DNA from 3 places in the Azospirillum sp. NS33 genome. Region 1 is predicted to be linked to each of the others. Evidence: riboswitches for the same ligand, from Rfam matches in the RefSeq annotation. Region 1 holds a riboswitch; each other region holds the start of a gene.

Region 1 (7,289 bases):
TGCTGATAGTGGACCGGCGACGCCGGGCAGGCGAGGTTGTAGATCTCGTCAACCTCGACGGCGAGGGGGACCGTGATGTCGTGGCGCAACAGTTCGAAGCGCGGGTCACCCATCAGGTGTGATATGTTGCTCCGCGAGCCTGTAAAGTAGTTGTCGACACACAGGACGTCATGGCCTTCGGCAAGAAGGCGTTCGCAGAGGTGCGAGCCGAGAAATCCGGCGCCTCCGGTCACCAATGCGCGCTTCGACCCTGCATCTTTCACGGCGCTGCCTCTTTGTCTGGAGGATGACCGCCGCCCCGGGGCGGTCGCGCGGGCATGGACTTCGCGGGATTGCTCCCGTATCCAGCCGCAACACCCGGGAGGTGCAGGAGGTTCAATGTACCTTCGACCTAACGCGGTTTTGCCGCTCCGCCGAACGGGTGCAAAGGTGGTGCGGGTCGGCTAGTGTTGGCGCGCGAATGGTCCGTCGGGCGAAGGGCGAGGGGGGCGAGGCGGTGGCCAGGGACGCGGGCAGCGCTGGAGGGGGGGCCGCGACCCGGCGTCGCAGCGCCGTGGCGGTCGGCGGATGACGGCGGGCGTCGCCGACTCCGCGCCGCGCCCCGGCGGCGGCGGCGCGGCGGCGGGGCGCTGGGGCGGAGCGCTGCGCGCCGTTCCGGTCAGCCTCCGGATCTTCCTGATCGTCGCCTTGAACGGCGTGGCCATGCTGATGCTGGCCATGCTGGTGTGGGCCGGGGCCACGGTGATGGAGTCGGAGTGGCGGGCGGTCCGCCGGGTCCAGGCCTACGACCGCCTGTTCGTCGGCATCGACAGCGACGTCAGCCGCCTGCAGAGCCTGGTGCACCGCTACATCCACACCCCGACGGCCGAGCTTCTCGGCGAGATCGACCGCCGCCGCGGCGCCCTGCTGGACAAGCTCGAGGGCACCGCCGTCCCCGACGCGGAGATGGCCGGCGACCTCGGCGGGCTGACGGCGGCGTCGCGGCGCTTCCTGGCCAGCTTCGACGCCGTGCGGACGCTGATGGAGCGGCTGCGGCAGAACTACGAGACGGCGATCCTGCGCACCGGGGCCGAGGTGTCCGCCCTCTACGCCGCGCTCGACGCCGCGGTGCGGGACGGCAACCCCGCGGTGCTCCCATTGCTGGGGTCCTCGCGCGAGGGGTTCGCCAACGCGCTGCTGGCGGCCAACGCCTTCTACCTCGGCGCCGACCGCGAGGCGAACCACCGCGCGGAGACGGCGCTGGCCACGATGGACCGGACGCTGCAGGCGATTCGCGCGCTGGCCGCCGACGGCTTCCAGCGCGACGCCGTCGACGCCCTGCGGGAGCGGGCGGAGGTGCTGCGCCAGGGCATGGCCACCTTGCGCTTCACCCTGGAGCAGCAGGCACGCCTGCTCCGCGCCGAGATCGACGGCGGCCAGCGCGCGATGGCGCAGGTCATCGACCGCATGGTCGCCCACGGCCGTGACCGCCAGGCCGAGGCGCAGCGCCGCTTCGACGAGGCTCTGGTCCGGGTCGGTTGGGGCGTCGCCCTGCTGGGCGTGGTGTTCCTGGCGCTCAGCGCCGCCGCCTCCTGGGCCATCGGCCAGAGCATCCGCACCCCCTTGCGCAGCCTGATGAGCACGATGAGCGCCATCGCCGGCGGCGACTTCGATCACCCGGTCCAGGGCACCGGGGTCGGCGACGAGATCGGGGCGATGGCCCGCGCGGTGGCGGTGTTCCGGGAGAATGCCGCGGCCCGCCGGCGGGTGGAGGCCGAGCGGGACGCCCAGGAGCGGCGCTGGCGGTTGATGCTGGAAACCAGCCCGGTCGGCATCTCGATCGTCTGCGTCCGCACCCACGAGCGCCTCTACAGCAACCCGAAGTTCGACGAGCTGTTCGGGATCCGCGAGCATGCCGACGCGCTGCGGCGGCCGGTCGCCGAGTCCTTCGCGGACGCCGCGGAGATGCACCGGATGATGGCCGAGGTCGACACCCGCGGCTCGATCAGCGGCCTGGAGGTGCAGCGCCGCCGCATGGACGGCACCGCCTGGTGGTGCCTGCTCGACGTTCGGCCCATGGAGTACGACGGTCGCCAGGCCTGGATCGTCTGGCACTACGACGTCACCGACCGCCACCGCGCCGCGGACGACCTGCGCGCCGCGAAGGACCGGGCGGAGGCGGCGCTGGCCGACCTGCGGGCGGCGCAGCAGAGCCTGATCCAGGCGGAGAAGCTCGCCTCCCTGGGCGGGCTGGTGGCCGGTGTCGCCCACGAGATCAACACGCCGGTCGGGATCACCGTGACCGCGGCGTCCCTGCTGGCCGACGAGACCCGCGTGCTGGCCGACCAGTTCGCCGCCGGGACGGTGCGCCGGTCCGAGTTCCAGCGCTACCTCGACCTCGCCGGCGAGGCGACGGAGCGCATCCTGGCCAACGCCGACCGCGCCGCCGGCCTGATCCACAGCTTCAAGCAGGTGGCCGTCGACCAGACCCACGACGACCGTCGCACCTTCGATCTCGGCCTCTACATCCACGAGGTGCTGGTCAGCCTGGGCCCGCGCCTCAGGCCGTCGGGGACGACGGTCACCGTCGCGTGTCCGGAGGGGATCGAGATCGATGGCTTTCCCGGGCCGGTGGCCCAGGTGCTCACCAACCTGGTGATCAACGCCCTGGTGCACGCCTTCGAGCCCGGCCGGGCGGGCCGCATCCGGGTCACCGTGACGCCCCTTGGCGCGGACGACGTCGAGATGGTGTTCGCCGACGACGGGCGCGGGATTCCCGCGGACGTCCTGCCGAAGATCTTCGATCCCTTCTTCACCACCAACCGGGCGCGCGGCGGCACCGGCCTGGGGCTGAACATCGTCTTCAACATCGTTCAGCAGACCCTGCGCGGACGGCTGGCCGTGGACAGCACGGAAGGCGAGGGGACGGCCTTCACGCTGGTGCTTCCGCGCCGGATGTGACCGCGGGGCGGTCCGCCGCGGCGGGGCGCACCACCAGCTTCGCCAGCTTGCGCACCAGCCGGTGCAGCCGTGACAGCCGCTCCAGATCGGCCATCGCCCCGGTGAACCCGGTGCGCGCCGCGGCATCGTCATTGATGAGCGAGCGGAACAGGTCGTCGGTCAGCCGCCGCACGGTGGCGTGCAGCGCCTGCTTGGCGCCGATCACCGCGCGGGCGGTCGCCGCGTCCTGGCGGGTCAGCGCGTCCGTCGCCGCCAGCAGGTGCCGGTGAACCTCGTCGCCCAGCGCCGCCAGCCCGGCCGCCTGGGACGCGCTCAGGGCGCGCCGCCGGGCGTCGGGCTCGGTCAGCGACGGCCGGCCGAGCGTCGCCGTCACCTCGAGCATCGCGTTGAGGAGTTCCACCGCCTGGACCAGGTCGGTCGCCCGGGCGGCGTCGGCGGCGCTCAGGTCCGTCGCCATGATCCGGGCAAGATAGGCCAGGATCGCCTTGCGCAGCCGGTGCACCGCCTCGACCGGCGCGCCGGCGAGGATCGGCGCCTCGTCGTCGCCGGCGCCGCGCAGGCGGTGCTCCAGGTCCACCAGCGCGCCGCCGAGCAGGGCGGCGATCTCCTGGCCGAGATGAGCGGCCTCGAGCCGCGCCGCCTCGACCGCCAGCGCCGGCATGGCGATCAGGGCGGCGTCCAGGTGACGCGGCGCCAGGGCGGGCGCCTGGGGGCGGTCCGGCACCAGCCACCGCAGCAGCCGTGCGATCTGCGGGGTGACGCCGAGGAAGAGCAGCGCGTTCAGCACGTTGAACAGGGTGTGCGCGTTGGCGATCTGCCGCGTCACGTCGGCCGGTCCGGACAGGGCGGCCGTCAGGGCCCGGGCCGCGGCGGCCAGTTCGGCGATGAACGGGGTCCACAGCAGGGCCCCCGCGACGTTGAAGCCGAGGTGGACGAGGAACAGGCGGACCGCGTCGGGCGGCTTGCCCAGGGTGGCGAGGCCGGCTGTGACGCAGGTGCCGATGTTGGCACCCAGCGAGACGGCGATGGCGGCGTCCAGCCCCAGCAGCCCGTTGGCCGCCATGGTCATGGCGATGGCGATGGCGGCCGCCGACGACTGGACCACGGCCGTGAACAGCGCCCCGGCGAGGACGGCCAGCGGCACCGAGCGCAGGGTGCCGAGCAGCTCGACGAACGCCGGGTCGCCGCGCAGCGGCCGCATGGCATCGCCCATCACCGCCATGCCGTAGAACACCAGCCCGACGCCCAGGGCGCACAACCCGAGATCGCGGGTGCGCCGCCGCCGCCCGGCCAGCGCCACCAGAACGCCGGCCGCAACCACCGGCAGGGACAGCGCGCCGATGTCGAAGGCGATGATCTGGGCCGTCATGGTCGAGCCGATGTTGGCGCCGAGGACGACGCCGACCGCCTGCGCCGTCGTCATGAACCCGGCGGAGATGAACCCCACCAGCAGCACTGTGGTGACGGAGGACGAGTTGAGCACCGCCGTCACCCCCGCGCCGGTGAGCAGCGCGGCGAAGCGGTTCGCCGTCAGGCGCCCCAGCAGGTCGCGCAGGCTGTCGCCGGCGACCGTCTTGAGGGCCCGCGTCATCAGGTCCAACCCGAGGACGAAGAGGGCGAGGCCGCCCAGCAGCCCGGACCACACGTCGTACGCCATCGCTCGCCTTCCCCGGTTGCCGCGATCCTGGTTGCCGCAGGGGCAGCCCCAAACAGGTTGCCCGCACTTGCCCCGCCCAGGGGCGGGTTCGGCAAACCTGCAAAACCATGGAGTCCGCAGGTGTCACCGGGCCGGGCCCGTGGCCCGATCCGGTGAAACCGGCTTAGCACGGACCGCCCCCGCCCTCCATCGGTGCTGCGGCAGGACCACCCTTGGCAAGACCGGCCTTCGTGCGCTAAAGCTCGGTCCGACGGTTTCCGCGAGAGCGGATGAAAAGGGAACGCGGTGAGCCCCTCGACGGGGCGACTCCGCGGCTGTGCCCGCAACTGTAAGCGCAGAGCGCCCCGCCACGACGCCACTGGGAAACTGGGAAGGCGGCGGGGAGCGACGACGCGCAAGCCAGGAGACCTGCCGTCGAAGAGCGTCACGCGACCGTCGGACGGGAGGTTCCGATGGGACGGGAATCTCCGCGCCGAGCGGACCGTTGTGCGGTGGCGCCACCCGGGAGGGTGGCCGTCGGCCCTGTCCCGGCCCTGCCAAACCGTGCCAGGATTCCTGTTTCATGACGCATCGTGCCGCTTCCTCCGCCTGCCGGCCGCTCCGCTTCGCCGGGGTGAGCGCCCTCGCGCTGCTCGCCACGGCGCCGGCCGCCGCCCAGCAGGCGGCGCCGTCCGCCGCCACCGTCGTCGTTCCCACCCTGGTGGTCAGCGCCACCCGTCTGGCCACCGATCCGGACAAGGTGGGCAGTTCCGTCACCGTCATTCCCGGCAGCGCCTTCGACGCCGGTGGCAAGCCGGAGCTGTTCGACGCCCTGCAGGGCGTCCCGGGGGTCAGCCTGTCGCGCAACGGCGGCATCGGCAGCACCGCCACCGTGCGGCTGCGCGGCGCCGAATCGGCGCAGACCCAGGTGCTGATCGACGGCGTGCTGGTGAACGATCCGGCCAACGCCAACGGCGAGTTCGACTTCGACGCCATCGCCGTGACCGGCATCGAGCGGGTCGAGGTGCTGCGCGGCCCGCAGAGCGCGCTCTACGGCAACGACGCCATGGGCGGCGTCATCAGCGTCGTCACCACCGACGGCCGCGGGCCGCTTTCGGTCAGTGGGCTGGCCGAGCTGGGCAGCTACAACACGTGGCGCCTGTCGGCCGGCGCGCAGGGTGGCGGTGAGCGGTTCGGCTTCGCCGTGAACGCCACCACCCTGGGCACCGACGGCTTCTCCAGCTACCCCGCCGGCGACGAGGCGGACGGCGCCCGCGACCGGGCGGTCACCGGGCGCTTCCGGGCCGATCTCACGGACATCTGGTCGGTCGAGGCCGCTGCCGGCGTGTTCGACCTGCGCGGCGACTATGACGACGTCAGCGCCGACCGGCCCAACGTGAAGGACAAGACCCTGCGCTACGGCAAGGTCGACAACACGGTGTTCCTGCTGGACGGCCGGCTGGAGAACGTCGTCACCGTGTCGGGCAGCGCCACCGACCGCACCTTCGACGAGCCCAGCGGCTACACGCCCCACAGCGACTACAGCGGCCGGCGCTGGACCGTGGAGTACCGTGGCAACTACCGCTTCGACGGCGGCGACGTGATGACCGTCGGCGCCCTCCACGAGGAGGAGAGTGCGCGCATCGTCAGCGAAAGCGCCGGGCTGCGAATCGTCGGCGTCGACGACACCATCGCCACCGACGCCGTCTACGGCCAGTACCTGTTCGAGCTGTGGGACGCCCTGGCCCTGACGGTGGGGGTGCGGCACGACCGCAACGAGGAGTTCGGCGCCAAGACCACCGTGCGCACGGCCGCCGCCTACACCCTTGCCGGCACCGGAACGACGCTGCGCACCAGCATCGGCACCGCGGGCAAGGCGCCGACCCTCTACCAGCTCTTCGAGCCCACCTACGGCAACGCGTCGCTGTCGCCGGAAAGCAGCGTCGGCGCCGACGCCGGGGTCGAGCAGGCGGTGCTCGGCGGGCGCGGCACGGTGTCGGCGACCGCCTTCTGGAACCGCTTCAGCGACCTCATCGGCTTCGACGACACCTACCAGAACATCGAGGACGCCCGCACCTGGGGCGTGGAGGCGGCGGCGTCGCTGGCCGCGACCGACGCCCTGCGGCTCAACGCCAGCTACACGTTCCTGCGGTCCGAGAACCTGGCGACCAACCGCGACCTGCCGCGCCGCCCGCGCCATCAGGCGAGCCTCGGCGCGGACTGGCGGGTGACCGACGCGGCCGGCCTGTCGGCCACGCTCCGCTTCGTGGGCGAGCAGCTCGACAGCACCTACACCAACATCCGCAACGACGCCTTCACCGTGGTCGACCTTCAGGCCCGCTACGCCGTGACGGAGGCCGTCACGATCTTCGGCCGGGTCGACAACCTGTTCGATGCCGACTATCAGGAGGTGGCGCGCTACAGCTCGCCGGGGCGTGCCGTCTACGCCGGCGTGAAGGCGACGTTCTAGTGGCAACGCGGAGGGCCCCCATGGCGCGCATCGAGGCCGACGGCGTGCGCGTCGTCCTGGGCGGCCGCGAGGTGCTGCGCGGGGCGACGGTCGCCGCCGCGGCCGGCGAGGTGGTCGGCCTGATCGGCCCCAACGGCAGCGGCAAGACGACCCTGCTGGGGGCGCTGGCCGGGCTGGTCGACACCGTGGCCGGCGCCGTCCGCCTGGACGGCCGGTCGGTCGCCGCCCTGGCGCCGGAGGAGC
Region 2 (7,289 bases), on a different contig from region 1:
GTCCGAACGGCCATGGCCGCGCCGGTCATGGGCGATGACGCGGTAGCCTTGCGCGAGGAAGCAGAGCATCTGGTTGTCCCAGTCGTCGCCGGACAGCGGCCAGCCGTGGTGGAAAACGACGGGCTGTGCGTCGCGCGGGCCCCAGTCCTTGTAGAAGATGCTGGTGCCGTCCTGGGTCTTGATCGCCGCCATGGTGATGTCTCCTTCGGTTTGTGCGGTTGTCGCGCGGTGCAGGATGGGAAGGCCAGCGACGGGGCTCCGATCGCGACGCGTGTGCGTCCGGCCCGGTTTCCCGTCATCGGTGCCGCTTCCAGTGTGGACACGTTACGCCTCGGGGTGCAGGAATGCGCGTGGCGAAAATGCTAATCATCGGGGCAAAACGGACAATGTCGCAGAATCCTGGGGTGGTGGCCGAAATCGGCCTGCTTCGCTACCCGGACTGCCAGCTGGCGGCGGTCTACGGGCTCACCGACCTCTTCCGTATTGCCGGTGAGTGGGCGGGCGACGAGCCGCGCACCATCCGCGTCTCGCACTGGGAGGCGACGGATGACGGTGTCACGTGCATCTGGGACAGCCATCCCGGCGCGCCTCACCGGCTGACCCATGCGATCGCCCCGCCCAGCATCGTCATGCCCGAACACATGGCCGCCACGCCGGCCGCGGCACGCTGGCTGCGCGACCAGCATGCGGCTGGCACGACACTCTGTTCCGTCTGCGCAGGGGCCTTCGTCCTGGCGGAAACCGGGCTGATCGACGGGCGCCGCGTCACGACCCACTGGGCCTTTGCCAGGCAGTTGGCGCAACGCTTTCCGAAGGTGCATCTGGCCGAGGATCACATGGTTCTGGACGACGGCGACATCATGACCGCCGGGGGCATCCTCGCCTGGGCCGATCTGGGCCTGACCCTGGTGGGCCGCCTGCTCGGCCCTGCGACCATGCTGGCGACCGCGCGTTTCCTGCTGGTCGAGCCGCCGCGTCACAGCCAGCGCCCCTTTGCCCAGTTCGTGGCCCGCCTCGACCACCGGGACGACGCGATCCGGCAAAGCCAGCATCACATCCATGCCCATGCCGCGAGCGTGCACGGCGTGGCCGATCTGGCGATGGCCGCGGGGATGACGGCACGCACCTTCCTTCGCCGGTTCCGCGCGGCAACCGGCTTTACGCCGGTCGAGTATCTTCAGCAGGTCCGCGTCGCCAAGGCACGCCAGGCGCTGGAACGGACACTGACGCCGGTCGACCGCATCGCCTGGGATGTCGGCTATTCGGACCCGGCCGCGTTCCGCAAGCTGTTCCAGAAGCTGACCGGCCTGCCGCCCGGCGCCTATCGAAAGCAGTTCGGCGTCGCGATGGACGGGCACCAGACGACCGAGGTGCCTGGAGCATCCGTCCGGCGCTGATCCTACCCCGCCGCGACCAGCCGGCCGTCGCGCAGGTGGAGGGTGCGGGTGGCGACGCGGTCGCGGAAGGCGGCGTCGTGGGAGACCACGATCATCGCCTGGGGCAGCGCGTTCAGGATCGCCACCACCCGTTCGGTCGTCGCCTCGTCCAGGGCGTTGGTCGGCTCGTCCAGTAGCAGCACGTCGGGCTCCATGGCCAGCACGGCGGCCAGGGTCACCAGGCGCTTCTCGCCGCCCGACAGCTTGTGGGTGACGCGGTCGCGCAGCCGGGCCAGGCCCAGGCGGTCCAGCACCGCCTCGACGATCGCCGCCGCCTCGGCCCGGGACCGGCCCATGTTGAGCGGCCCGAAGGCGACGTCCTCCAGCACCGTCGGGCAGAACAGCTGGTCGTCGGGGTCCTGGAACACCAGGCCGGCGCGACAACGCACCTCATGGAAATCGGCCTCGCCGCGCCGCTCGGCGCCGAAGGCGACGATGCGCCCGGCCGCCGGGCGCAGCAGCCCGACCACCAGGTGCAGCAGGGTGCTCTTGCCCGCCCCGTTGGGGCCGACGATGCACAGCCGCTCGCCCGCGGCCAGGGTCAGGTCGACCCCATCGAGCACCACCGGCTGGCCGGGATAGCCGAAGCGCAGGCCCGAGAGGTCAAGAAACGGCGCCATGGAGACCATCCAGGGTGAGCAGGGCGAGGCAGGCGAGCGCCACCAGGCCGGCGAACACGGCGTCGCGCCGCCCCAGGTGGAGGTCGTCGAGGAGCGGGATGGTCCCGGAAAAGCCGCGGCATTTCATGGCCGCGAGGATGCGCTCGGAGCGTTCCAGGGCGCGCACCAGCATCATGCCCACCAGATAGCCGAAGCTGCGCAAGGTGTGGAGCGAGTTGGCGGGGCGGAAGCCGCGGGTGCGCATGGCCGTGCGCAGGCGCCGGTACTCCTGGTGCAGAACGTCGATGTAGCGCACCGTGAACAGCAGCAGGTGCACCAGGTTGACCGGCACCCGCAGCCGGTGCAGCGCGTGGCCCAGCGTGACCGGCGACATGGAGCCGACCAGGGCCATCAGCGCCAGCACCACGGCGTTGGCCTTCAGCGCGATCTCCACGCCGCGGACCAGCCCCTGCCACGACGCGCTCACCCCCCACACGGTGAGGATGGGGTCGCCCGGCACCGTGAAGGGCAGCATCAGCAGGATGAAGACGATGAAGGCGTCCATCGCCGCCATGCGCCGCAGCGTCGCCGCCGCCGGCAGCCGGGCCAGCAGCATCGCCGCCAGCGCCAGCCCGAGGGCGAGCGCCAGCACCGGCAGGGCGGAGCAGGCGACCACCGCCACGGCGAACGCGGTGGCGGCGAGAATGCGCACCCGCGGGTCGATGCGGCGGACGACGCCGTCCGCGGCCACCGGGTCGAGGCCGCGCCACTCCGGCCGCTCGGACGAGACGACGTGGCCCACCTCAGGTCCTCCCCAGACGGCGGCGCGCCGCCAGATAGAACCCGACCCCGAACAGGCCGGCGATGTAGCCGAGCCCGCCCAGCACCGATTGCAGGTCGGTCTTCTCCTTGTAGGCGGCCAGCTCGCGGCGCAGCGGCACGATCTCCCGCCGCACCGCCTCGGCGATCGCCGCCCGCTGCTCCTCGCCCAGCGGCGCAGCGGCGGCCGCGCCAGGCGCGGTCGCGGGTGCGGTGGCAGCAGCCGGGGCGGCACCCGCCGCGGCGCCCGGCAGCTCCGCGGCGTCCATGTGGATCTCGACGACGTGGCCGGCGCCGAGGTCGGCGCGAAAGACGTGGGTGACGCGCCCGACGGGGGTGAAGGTGAAGAAGCCGTCGGCGTCCGTCCGGGTCTCGCCCAGCTTGGCGCCGGTCCCGTCGAAGACCTCGACCAGGGCATCGGCGGCGGTGTCACCGTTGGAGAAGCCCACCTCGCCCTCGATCACCGTGGTTCCCGCGTAGACCGCGGCGACCACCTTGTGGGCCGCGGCCGGCGCCGGCGCCCCCAGCACGGCGGCGGCAAGGGCCAGCGTGGCAAGCAGCCTAGACATGACGGTCCTCCCATGCGGGGCGCGACGCCAGGGCGTCGAACAGCTCCGGCTTCACCTTGCGCGCCAGCAGCACCGCGGCCGCGGTCAGAAGCGACTCGATGATCATGACGGGAATGTGCGCAAAGAACACCAGCTTGGCGGCGGCCACGAAGGCGTCGCCCGACAGGGCCAGCGAGAGGGCGACGAAGGCGGCGGTCAGGGCGATGGAGAGGCCGCCGCCGACCGCGCCCCACACCGCCGCGCCGGCCGGGGAGGCGGCGGCCACCCCCCTGCGGCACGTGACGTGGACGATGACCGCCGGCAGGGCGATGTTCACGGCATTGACGCCGAGCACCGTCAGCCCGCCGAATCCGAAGAACACCGCCTGCAGAAGCAACCCCACGAACAGGGCCGGGAAGGCGGCCCAGCCGAGCACCAGCCCGGCCAGGCCGTTCATGATCAGGTGCACGCTGGACGGCCCCAGCGGCACGTGCACCAGGGAGGCCACGAAGAAAGTGGCGCTCAGCACCCCGGCCGCCGGGATCTTCTCCATCGGCAGGGAGCGCAGGCCGTAGCCGACGCCCGCCACCGCCAGCGCGGCGCCGCCGATCACCACCTGCGCCGACAGCGCTCCGTCCACGATGTGCATGGCCGTGCTCCGTCCGGGGGCTCAGTTCAGGTCGAAGGCGCGCACCCACAGGACGGCGTCCTGGGACAGCTCCTTGCCGGCGTGTTCCGTCGCCGGGCCGACGCCCAGCGCGGCGAAGCCCCAGAAGCCGGCCCTGGGGATGCCGAAGGTGAACACGCCGTCCGCGCCGGTGACGACGACCACCGCGCCGCCGGGCATCGGCGCGGCCTTCGGCGCGGTCGGCGCGTTGGTCGCCATGTCGGGCTCGGCCGCCATGTATTCGATCTCGATCTCGGCGCCGGCCACCGGCTTGCCGTCGGCGAGCACCCGCCCGGTGAAGGTCGACCCGGCGATGACGTTGGTCGGCTTGATCATCGGCACGATCTCGGTGGCCAGCCCCACCGGCTCCTGCCAGTCCGTGGGAATCCCGCCCTTGTTGAGGAACGACTTGGTGATCTGCTGGATGTAGATGTCCTCGCTCGGCTCGTAGTAGGGCGCGGGGACCAGCGCCAGCACGTAGTCACCGTTCAGCTTGACCGGCACCGTGGCGTCGTAGGCCTTGGCGGCGTTCCCGGCGCCCGTGAAGGTGATCGGCTTGAGGCGGTCCATCAGGTCGGTCCGTTCGCCCTTGTGGACCAGGACGAAGGAGTCCGGCACACCCATGTCCATGACGTGGCCGTTCTCGAAGGGGTGCCAGAAGATGAGCTTGAGCGGCACGTCGCCGGGCCGGGCCAGGTGGACGTCGGGCGTGTAGATGAGCTGGAAATGCGCGTGCGCGGCGCTGCCACCGGCCAGGACGGCGGCGGCGGCGGAAACGGCAAGGAACAGGCGGGTCACGGGTCGATCTCCCAAGACGATGCGGTGGCCCGCCGGCAAGGCGGCGGGACCGGTGCGGGAGACGCAAAAGGGGAACCGGCGGCGGCCCGGCGCACGAAGGGGCGCGTCGAGCCACAGCCCACAACGCTCACCCCGGCGTCCAGGCGGAAACGGTCGCGGCGCCGACGGGCCACGGCCGGTGAGGGCAGGTTTCCTGGCTCGCGGCTCGGGCGCCCGCGGCCCGCCTTCCCGGTTTCCCAGTGGCATGGATGGCCTCGGACTCGCCGCTTACAGTTGCGGGGGCAGCCCCGGCATTGACAGGGACGGCGCGTCGACGCGCCGCGGTCCTGCCGCACCGGATTCCCTCTGGTTCCCTTGCGGGAAACCCTCACGGCCGGCAGCATACGACAGATTGTCGCGCCGTCAAAACCACAAACGCCGTGGTCAGCGGAAGGGCGCGGGCTGGGCCGTCAGCGACGCGGCCAGCAGGAGGGCGCCGATCGCCAGCAGGGCGGTCCCCGCCAGCAGCGTCATGCCCGTTTCGACGCGCCCGACCCAGCGCGCGTCGCCGGCCGTGGCGGCCAGGGCGAGGCGGCGCGAGCCGACCGCCAGCACCGCCAGCGCCGACACGGTGATCGCCGTCCCCACCGCCATGGCCAGGGTCGCCGCCACACCGGCGGCGAAGAACCCGATGGCCTGGGCGAAGGCCAGGACCACCAGGGCGCCGCTGCACGGGCGCACCCCCACCGAAACCACCACCGCCGCGGCACGCCGCCACCCCTGTCCGGCCCCGGCCGGCGGCGCCACGGCGTGACCGCAGCCCGGGCCACCGGAATGGTCGTGGTGATGGTCGTGATCATGGTGGCTGTGGCCGCAGACGTGGCCGAGGGCGCCGTGGCGCGGGCGCCGCAGGGCCGACCAGACCATCGCCGCGCCGAGCGCCGCGGTGAGGCCGTAGCCGAGCCGTTCCAGGATCTCCGCCACCGGCCGCGCCTCGCGTCCCGCGGCGCCCAGGACGAAGACCACCATGCCGACCACGACCACCGCGGTGGCGGCCTGCGCCAGCGACGCCGCCCAGGCCAGCGCCAGGCCGCGCCGCAGCCGCCGCCCGTCGGCCAGGACATAGGCGGCGATCACCGCCTTGCCGTGGCCCGGCCCGGCGGCGTGGACCACGCCGTAGGCGAAGGACGCGGCGGCCAGCCCGCCCGCGGCCACCATCCCCTCGTCGCGGACGGCGCGCAGCGCGGCAACCAGGGCGCGGTGCAGATCGCCCTGCCAGTGGCGCAGCCAGGCCGCCGCCTGCGCCCAGACGGCGCCCGGCTCCAGGGCGGCGACGGCGGCACCCAGCAGCAGGACGAGACCCAGACCGACGGCGACGGCCCGCCCCCGGCCGGTCACGGGCGGTCCCCGCAGGACAGCACGATCCAGTCGGCGAAGGCCGCACCCAGGCTGTCCTCCGGCTGCGCCGGGTCGGGGTCGGCGTCGAGCGCCACCTCGTCCGGCACGAAGCCCTGCTCCCGGTCGGCGACGCGGTCCAGCGTCGCCCGGCACGACGCGGGCACGGTCCCGGCGAGACGGACCGGCGATTCCACCGGCGGCGCGATGTCGATGTAGAAGGACGGGTCGAACATGGCGAAGCGCAGCGGGGGGCCGTCGGCCACCAGCGGTGCGGCCAGCGGCAGGGTCAGGCTGAATTCCAGCCGGCCGCCCTCGAAGCGCATGCGCGCCACCGTGGCCGGCCCCAGCTCCAGCCGCCGGTCGCCGTGCTTGAGCAGGCTGAAATAGCCCCACCCGGCGAGGCGCTCCGCGGTCTCGTCGGCCAGCGGCTGCAGTTCGTCGGAGGCGAAACGGCCGTCGCCGTCGGCGTCGCGACCCTCCACCTCGTACACGCTGAAGACGTCGTCGAACAGCCAGCGGGTCTCGACGGCGGCCAACCGCTGGCGCGAATCGAAGTGGAAGACCGCGGTGGCGTCGATCCAGACATGGGGGTGGGCCGCGGCCGTCCCCGACAGGGCCAGGCAGCCGAGAAGGGCCGCGAGCGCGGCGGGCCGGGGGGTGGGCGGGATCATGGCACCCGGGGCTGGAACGGCAAAGCGGCCGAAGTGTGCCGCAACGCTCCGGTGCGCCGCAAGGGGTGCGACCGTCACGGCGCGGCGCGGCGGGCGCGGGCGCGGGCCATCACCACCGCCTTCAGGGACCGGGGAACGCGGCTGCGGTCGGTCCAGCGGACGACCACCCCGCCGGCGCGGCACTCCGCCGCCAGTTCCCGGCCGTTCTCGTAGCGGTGCTGGTCCAGCGTCGCCCAGCCGTCGAGCGCCCGGTAGTCGAACGGCCGCCCGCGCAGGAAGTCGTGGAACCCCTCGAAGAACTTGGGATGCCGCAGCACCGGCCGGGCCTCGCGCCACGACAGCGCGTCGACGATGCGGGTGTTCCGGGCGCCGGT
Region 3 (7,289 bases), on a different contig from region 1:
AGTTGCCAAAGCCTCTTCAATGGTTCACCGGAAACATCGGCTTCCATCATGTCCACCACCTCAGTCCCCGCGTGCCCAACTACCGCCTGGAGGAGTGCCACAACAAGAGTCCCTTGCTCCGCACCGCGCCGACATTGACGCTGCTCAGCGGGCTCAAGGCAACGACCTGCGCATTGTGGGACGAAGACGAGAAAAAGATGGTCGGCTTTCCTGCATGCCGCCGGCAGTCGAAGCAAGCCGGGGCGGCTTAATGAAAACAGAACAGGGATGAACCTTATGCGCTCCTGGCTGGCGGCTCACCGAACGCAAGGGTTCGAACGTGCGGTGTGATACGACGTTTCTCGTCCTGTTTCGACGGCTCAGCCGAACAGGGAGCGATGGAGCGCGACGGCGTCCGCGCCGCCCGGAAAAGGAAGCCGGCCGGTGGGGATGGCCCGTTGACAGTCCCGAGGACCGGACGATCGATAGCCGGGCGTCCGGATTTGTTTTCCAACTGCCCAGCGCGGGCCGGTGCGGGTACGCTGGTGTCGGAGCGTCCGCGCCAATCGGGTGCGGGCGCGGGTGTTGGCGCGCGGCCGGCGGCCGGCGGAAAGGGATGTGGACGGGATGGGGCCGACGTTGCCGATGCGTCCGATCGACGCCGTCCTCCTCGACATGGACGGGACGATCCTGAATTCGATCGCCTCGGCCGAGCGCATCTGGCGGGCCTGGGCGGAGCGGCATGGCGTCGACGGCGAGGCCCTGCTGCCGACGATCCACGGCGTCCAGGCGGTCGAAACGATCCGAAGGCTGGGGCTGCCCGGCGTCGATCCGGACTCCGAGGCCGCCGCGATCACGAAGGCGGAGATCGACGACGCCGACGGGGTCGAGGCGATCGCCGGGGCGGCCGCGTTCCTCCACGCCCTGCCGCCGGGGCGGTGGGGGATCGTCACCTCGGCGCCCCGGGAGCTCGCCGTGCGCCGGATCGCGGCGGCCGGTCTGCCCGCCCCGCCGCTCCTGGTCACGGCCGAGGACGTGGCGCGCGGGAAGCCGTTTCCCGACGGCTTCCAGCGCGCCGCCGAACGGCTCGGCACGACCGCGGACCGATGCCTCGTGCTGGAGGATTCGGCGGCCGGGATCGCCGCCGCCGAACGCGCCGGGGCGATGGTGCTGGTGGTCACCGCGACCCACCATCGGCCGATCGCGCTCACCCATCCCGCGATCGTGGACTATCGCGACCTCGTCCTCGAGCGGTCGCCGGACGGCGCCACGTCGATCCGCCACGGGCGGGAAGGCGTCGGTCCGTCGCCCCCGCTGGGCTGCGTGCTGCGCGCGGCCGCTCCGCCCGGGCCGGGGCGGTCCTGAGCAGGGTTCCCGAGCTCCGCCCCCCCATGGGCGGGCTCGGACACCACGCAAAACCATCGGGTCCGCAGGTTGCGCCGGGCCGGACGCCGCCCGACGGCTTGGTGATCGGGGCGGGCACGGCCACGCCGTTGGCCCGGGCGAATTGGCCGTGCTTGGCCGGAGCAGCGCGATCGCGTCGCTCAGCGGATCCATTCCGGGCGATCCATGCTCAGGTCGGGGGCGCCGCCCGCCGCGGCATCCGGCCGGTCCGCCGCCGTCCCCGTCCGACCCGGCGCCGGCGTCGGGCGCGGCCGCCTCCGCGCTGCCGGACACTCTCCCCGGTGGCGCCGGCCGGATCGAGGACAAACCGTCCGCGGTGCCGCGCGTCCGTGGCGTGCTTGCAATTCGCGGCGGGGGCTGCATAGTGGGCGCCGATGGTGCCTCCGGGCCGGGTGGTCCGGGGGAACAGGGAACGCGGTGAGGTCGTCCGACCGAGGCCGCGGCTGCCCCCGCAACTGTGTGCGGCGAGCCCCTCTCTCTCCACAACGCCACTGGCCCGCTCGGGCCGGGAAGGCCGGAGGGCGGGCGACGACCCGCGAGCCAGGAAACCTGCCATCGCCAATCCATCCATCCCGCCGGGTGTGGCGGAGAGCAGGAGCCCGTCCATGTCGAACGCCGCCTTTCCGCCGGCCGTCGCCCCGCCGGCCATTCGATCCAAGGTCCCCGCCACCATCGTCACCGGCTTCCTCGGCGCCGGCAAGACGACCCTGATCCGCAGCCTGCTGGAGCAGGCCGGCGGCCGCCGCCTGGCGCTGATCGTCAACGAGTTCGGCGACGTCGGGGTCGACGGCGAGATCCTGCGCGCCTGCGGCATCGAAGGCTGCCGCGACGACGACGTGATCGAGCTGGCCAACGGCTGCCTGTGCTGCACCGTGGCCGACGACTTCGTGCCGGCCATCGAGGCCCTGCTGGGCCGCGCCGACCCGCCCGAGCACATCATCATCGAGACCTCCGGCCTCGCCCTGCCCAAGCCCCTGGTCAAGGCCTTCCAGTGGCCGGCGATCCGCACCCGGGTCACCGTCGACGGGGTGGTCACGGTGGTCGACGCCGCCGCCGCGGCGCAGGGGCGGTTCGCCCCCGACCCCGCCGCGCTCGCCGCCCAGCGCGCGGCCACCGGCACCGTCGACCACGAGACCCCGATCGAGGAGGTGTTCGAGGACCAGCTCCTGTGCGCCGACCTCATCGTCGTCACCAAGACCGACCTGGTGGACGCCGACGCCCTGGGCCGGGTGGAGGCGCTGATCCGCGCCGCGCTGCCCCGCCCGGCCAAGCTGGTCCACGCCGGCGGCGGGCGGGCCGACCCGCGGGTGCTGCTGGGCCTCGGCGCGGCGGCCGAGGACGATCTGGACGGCCGCCCCAGCCACCACGACGCCGAGGACGGCCACGACCACGACGACTTCACCAGCTTCGTCGTCGCCCTGGCGCCCCAGCCGGACGCGGAGGCCCTGGCCTTGCGCCTGCGCGGCGTCGCCGCCGCCCACGGGGTGCTGCGCCTCAAGGGGTTCGTGGAGGTCCCGGGCAAGCCCATGCGGCTGCTGGTGCAGGGCGTCGGTGCCCGCCTGGAGGTGCGGTTCGACCGCCTGTGGCGGGCCGGCGAGCCGCGCGACGGCCGGCTGGTGGTGATCGCCGAGACCGGCATCGACCGGGCGGCGGTGGAGGCGGCACTCGCCGGCTGACCGATGCACCTGCTCGCCGCACGCCAGGACGACCTGGACGCCGGGCCGCAGGCGGTGGACCTCGCCCACAGCCCGGCGGACCTGGTCGTCCTCTCCTTCTCCGACAGCGATCTCGGCGCCCTGGCCGCGGCGTGGGCGGCCGGCCGCGACCGCCTGCCCACCCTGCGCCTCGCCAACCTCGGCGCCCTCGGCCACCCCCTGTCCGTCGACCTCTACGTCGAGCGGGTGGTCCGCCACGCCCGCCTGGTGGTGCTGCGCCTGATGGGCGGTGCGGGGTACTGGCGCTACGGGCTGGAGACGGTGGCGGCGGCGTGCCGCGAGGCGGGCCTGCCCCTCGCGGTGCTGCCCGGCGACGCCCGCGCGGATCCGGGGCTGGAGGGCTACGGCACCCTGCCCGGCCCCGAGGCCCGGCGCCTGCACCGCTACTTCTCCGAGGGCGGGCCGGCCAACATGGCGAACCTGCTGGCCTGCGCCGCCACCCTGGCCGGCCGGCCGCTGCCCTTCGCCCAGCCGGCGCCGGTGCCGCGCTTCGGCGTCCACGACGGCTGGCGCCCCGCCGCCCCCGCCTCCGCCCCCGTCCCCAAAGCCGAAGCCGAAGCCGGCGTCCCCGGCGCCGATGCGCCGGCGGCGGCGCTGGTGTTCTACCGCGCCTACCTTCAGGCCGGCGACCTCGCCCCGGTCCACGCCCTGGCCGATGCGATGGCCCAGCGCGGCCTGGCCCCCCGCCTCTACCACGTCTCCTCCCTGAAGGAGCCGGACGCCGCCGCCTGGATGGCCCGCACCCTGCGGGCGCTGCGGCCGGCGGTGGTGGTCAACGCCACCGGCTTCTCGGCCCGCCCGGGGGACGGCGGGGCCTCGCCCCTCGACGCCGCCGGAGTCCCGGTGCTGCAAGTGGTGCTGTCGACCGGGCGGGAGGAGGCGTGGCGCGATTCCGTCCGCGGGCTCGGCCCCGCCGACCTCGCCATGAACGTGGTGCTGCCGGAGATGGACGGGCGCATCCTCGCCGGGGCGGTCGCCTTCAAGGCCCCGCTGGACGTCGATCCGGCCCTCGAATACGCCGAGATCGCCAGCCGGCCGATCGCCGACCGCGTCGCCGCCGCCGCCGACCGCGCGGCCGCCTGGGTGCGGCTGGCGCGCACACCGCGCGCCGACCGCCGCCTCGCCCTGGTTCTCTCCGACTATCCCGGCGGCGGCGGCGTCGGCCGCGCGGTGGGGCTCGACACCCCGGCCAGCGTGCTGGGCATCCTGGAAACCCTGGCCGGGGCGGGCTACACCGTCACCTCCCCGCCGGCCGATGGCGCCACGCTGATGGGCTGCCTGACCGGGGGACCGGCGACGGCGGCGCTGAGCCTTGCCGACTACCGCCGCCTCGCCCCCCGCGACGCGCGGGCGCGCATCGCCGCCGTCTGGGGGGACGAGGCGGCCGACCCGCTGGCCGCCGGCGGCGCCTTCCGCTTCCGCACCGTCCCCTGCGGCCACGTCGCGGTGGCGGTGCAGCCCAGCCGCGGCCACGGCCCCCTCACCACCGCCCAGCACCACGACCCGGCCACCCCGCCCAGCCATTCCTACCTCGCCTTCTATCTCTGGCTGCGGCACGCCCTGGGCGTCCACGCCGTCGTCCAGGTCGGCGCCCACGGCACCCTGGAGTGGCTGCCGGGCAAGGCGGTGGCGCTGTCGGCGGGGTGCTGGCCGGAGATCGTCGGCGGGCCCCTGCCCTGCCTCTATCCGTTCATCGTCAACAACCCGGGCGAGGGGGTGCAGGCGCGCCGCCGCCTCGGCGCGGTGCTGGTCGGCCATCTCACCCCGCCGCCGGCCCAGGCCGGGCTGCACGGGCCGCTGGAGGAGCTGGAGCAGGCGATCGACGAGTACGCTCTGGCCGACGGGCTCGACCCGCGCCGGATGGGCGTGCTGCGCGACACCATCCTCGACCTCGCCTGGCGCTCCGGGGTGGCGGCGGACTGCGCCCTGCGGCCCGACGACGACGACGACACCGTGCTGACCCGCCTCGACGCCCATCTCTGCGACATCAAGGAGATGCAGATCCGCGACGGGCTCCACGTCTTCGGCGCGGCCCCCGCGGCCGAGGCGCGGGCCCGGCTGCTGGCGGCGGTCGCCCGCTTTCCGCGGCGCCGCGGCGCGGGCGCCGACGCCGCCCTGCCGCGGGCCCTGGCCGAGGATCTCGGGCTGCCCACCGGCACCCTGTTCACCGCCGACCCCGGCGCGCGCTGGGACGGCCCGGCCCTGCCCGACGCCCGCTGCCGCACCGTCGGCGACGTGCGCGCCGCCCTCGACGCCCTGGCGGTGGAGCTGGTGGCGGGCACCCGCCCGTGCCCGCCGGCGTGGGCCGCCACCGCCGCCGTCCTCGCCGCCGTGGCGGCGGAGCTGGGCCCGGCGGTCGACGGCTGCGCGGCGGCGGAGACGGCGGCCCTGCTGGCCGGGCTGGACGGCCGCTTCGTCGCCCCCGGCCCCGGCGGCTCCCCGGCGCGCGGGCGCGCCGACGCCCTGCCGACGGGGCGCAACCTGTTCGCCCTGGATCCCCGCGCCGTGCCGACGCCGGCCGCGTGGACGCTGGGCTGGCGTGCGGCCGACGCCCTGCTGGCCCGCCACCTGCAGGACCACGGCGAGTGGCCGCGCCGTCTGGTGGTCGACGCCTGGGGCACGCCGGCCATGCGCACCGGCGGCGACGAACTGGCCCAGGCCCTGGCGCTGCTGGGCGTGCGCCCGGTGTGGGAGGGCGGCTCGGGCCGCGTCACCGGGATCGAGATCATGCCGGCCGCGGTGCTGGGGCGCCCGCGGGTCGACGTCACCCTGCGCATCTCCGGCCTGTTCCGCGACGTCTTTCCCCAGCAGATCGCGCTGTTCGACCAGGCCGCCCGCGCCGTCGCCGCGCTCGACGAGGGGGACGACGTCAACCCGCTGGCCGCCGCGGTGCGGCAGGAAACGGCCGAGCTGGCGGCCGGTGGCCAGGACGCCGCGGCGGCGCGGCGCGACGCCGGCGCCCGCGTCTTCGGCGCGGCGCCGGGTGGCTACGGCACCGCGCTGTCCGACATGGTGGCGCGCGGCGACTGGCGCGACCGGGCGTCGTTCGGCACCGCCTACCTGGACGGCGGCTGCCACGCCTACGGTGCCGGGCTGGACGGGGTGGCCCTGCCGGCCCGGTTCCGGCGCCGCGTCGGCTCCGCCGACGCGCTGGTCCACCACCAGGACCAGCGCGAGTCCGACGTGCTGTCCCAGGACGACTACTACCAGTTCGAGGGCGGCTTCTCGGCCGCCGCGTCGCTGGACGACGCCGACCCCGCCCTCTACCACCTCGACAGCGCCGAGCCGGAGCGGGTCACCGTCCGCACCCTGGGCGAGGAGATCGCCCGCACCCTGCGCGGCCGGGCCGTCAACCCGCGCTGGATCGCCGGCATGATGCGCCATGGCCACCGGGGCGCCGCGGAAATGGCGGTGACGGCCGACACCCTGCTGGCCTTCGCCGCGACGACCCGGGCGGTGGGCGACCATCATTTCGACGCCCTGCACGGCGCCTATGTGGAGGATGCGGCGGTGTGGGGCTTCCTCAGCGAGGCCAACCCCGCGGCCGCGGCCCACATCCTCGACCGCCTGGAGGAGGCGCTGGCGCGCGGCCTCTGGCACCCCCGGCGCAACGCCACCCCGGTGGAGCTGCGCCAGCGCAAGGAATCCCTGTCATGAGCGCCACCCCGGTCCCTGGCGCCCCGGTCCGCGCCAACCCGCCGCGCCGGCGCGGCGCCTGCCCCGGCGTGCTGGCGCCGATGGCGGTGGCCGACGGCCTGCTGGTGCGGGTGCGGGTGCCGGCCGGCGTGCTGCCGGCCGGGGCGGCCCGTGGCATCGCCGCGCTGGCCGACAGCCACGGCAACGGCCGCATCGATCTCAGCCACCGCGGCAACCTGCAGATCCGCGGCGTGCCGCCCGCCGCCATGCCGGCGCTGACGGCGGCGCTCGCCGGGCTCGGCTACGTCGCCGCCGACACCGCCAGCGAGGCGGTGCGCAACGTCCTGGCCAGCCCGACCGCCGGGCTGGACGGCGACGCGGTGCTGGATGTGCGGCCCTGCGCGCTCGCCCTCGACGCGCGGCTGGCCTCCGACCCGGCCCTGCACCGCCTGCCGCCCAAGTTCGGCTTCGTGGTGGACGGCGGCGGCCGCGGCCATCTCGCCGACGCCCGCACCGATCTGCGCTTCGACGCCGTCGCGACGCCCCAGGGGCCGC

The links. Region 1 has a riboswitch for cobalamin ahead of AC6H2I_RS03430 (TonB-dependent receptor plug domain-containing protein). Riboswitches for the same ligand answer to the same signal wherever they lie in the genome.
Region 2: another riboswitch for cobalamin. It lies ahead of AC6H2I_RS25650 (DUF4198 domain-containing protein); the one in region 1 lies ahead of AC6H2I_RS03430 (TonB-dependent receptor plug domain-containing protein).
Region 3: another riboswitch for cobalamin. It lies ahead of cobW (cobalamin biosynthesis protein CobW); the one in region 1 lies ahead of AC6H2I_RS03430 (TonB-dependent receptor plug domain-containing protein).

The regions. Positions count from the first base shown of each region.
Region 1 is NZ_BAAKJB010000002.1:172,275-179,563, forward strand. Features, by position in the region: gene AC6H2I_RS03415 (UDP-glucuronic acid decarboxylase family protein) at 1-263, opposite strand, end outside; gene AC6H2I_RS03420 (sensor histidine kinase) at 568-2,940, shown strand; gene AC6H2I_RS03425 (Na/Pi cotransporter family protein) at 2,912-4,597, opposite strand; cobalamin riboswitch at 4,832-5,027, shown strand; gene AC6H2I_RS03430 (TonB-dependent receptor plug domain-containing protein) at 5,160-7,046, shown strand; gene AC6H2I_RS03435 (ABC transporter ATP-binding protein) at 7,067-7,289, shown strand, end outside.
Region 2 is NZ_BAAKJB010000039.1:17,497-24,785, forward strand. Features, by position in the region: gene AC6H2I_RS25620 (alpha/beta fold hydrolase) at 1-192, opposite strand, end outside; gene AC6H2I_RS25625 (GlxA family transcriptional regulator) at 345-1,397, shown strand; gene AC6H2I_RS25630 (energy-coupling factor ABC transporter ATP-binding protein) at 1,400-2,056, opposite strand; gene cbiQ (cobalt ECF transporter T component CbiQ) at 2,040-2,837, opposite strand; gene AC6H2I_RS25640 (NikL family nickel/cobalt ECF transporter subunit) at 2,839-3,423, opposite strand; gene cbiM (cobalt transporter CbiM) at 3,416-4,051, opposite strand; gene AC6H2I_RS25650 (DUF4198 domain-containing protein) at 4,073-4,867, opposite strand; cobalamin riboswitch at 5,034-5,251, opposite strand; gene AC6H2I_RS25655 (nickel/cobalt transporter) at 5,291-6,244, opposite strand; gene AC6H2I_RS25660 (DUF1007 family protein) at 6,241-6,915, opposite strand; gene AC6H2I_RS25665 (hypothetical protein) at 6,990-7,289, opposite strand, start outside; gene AC6H2I_RS25670 (hypothetical protein) at 7,289-7,289, opposite strand, start outside.
Region 3 is NZ_BAAKJB010000039.1:794-8,082, forward strand. Features, by position in the region: gene AC6H2I_RS25550 (fatty acid desaturase) at 1-251, shown strand, start outside; gene AC6H2I_RS25555 (HAD-IA family hydrolase) at 607-1,344, shown strand; cobalamin riboswitch at 1,742-1,954, shown strand; gene cobW (cobalamin biosynthesis protein CobW) at 1,989-3,059, shown strand; gene cobN (cobaltochelatase subunit CobN) at 3,063-6,755, shown strand; gene cobG (precorrin-3B synthase) at 6,752-7,289, shown strand, end outside.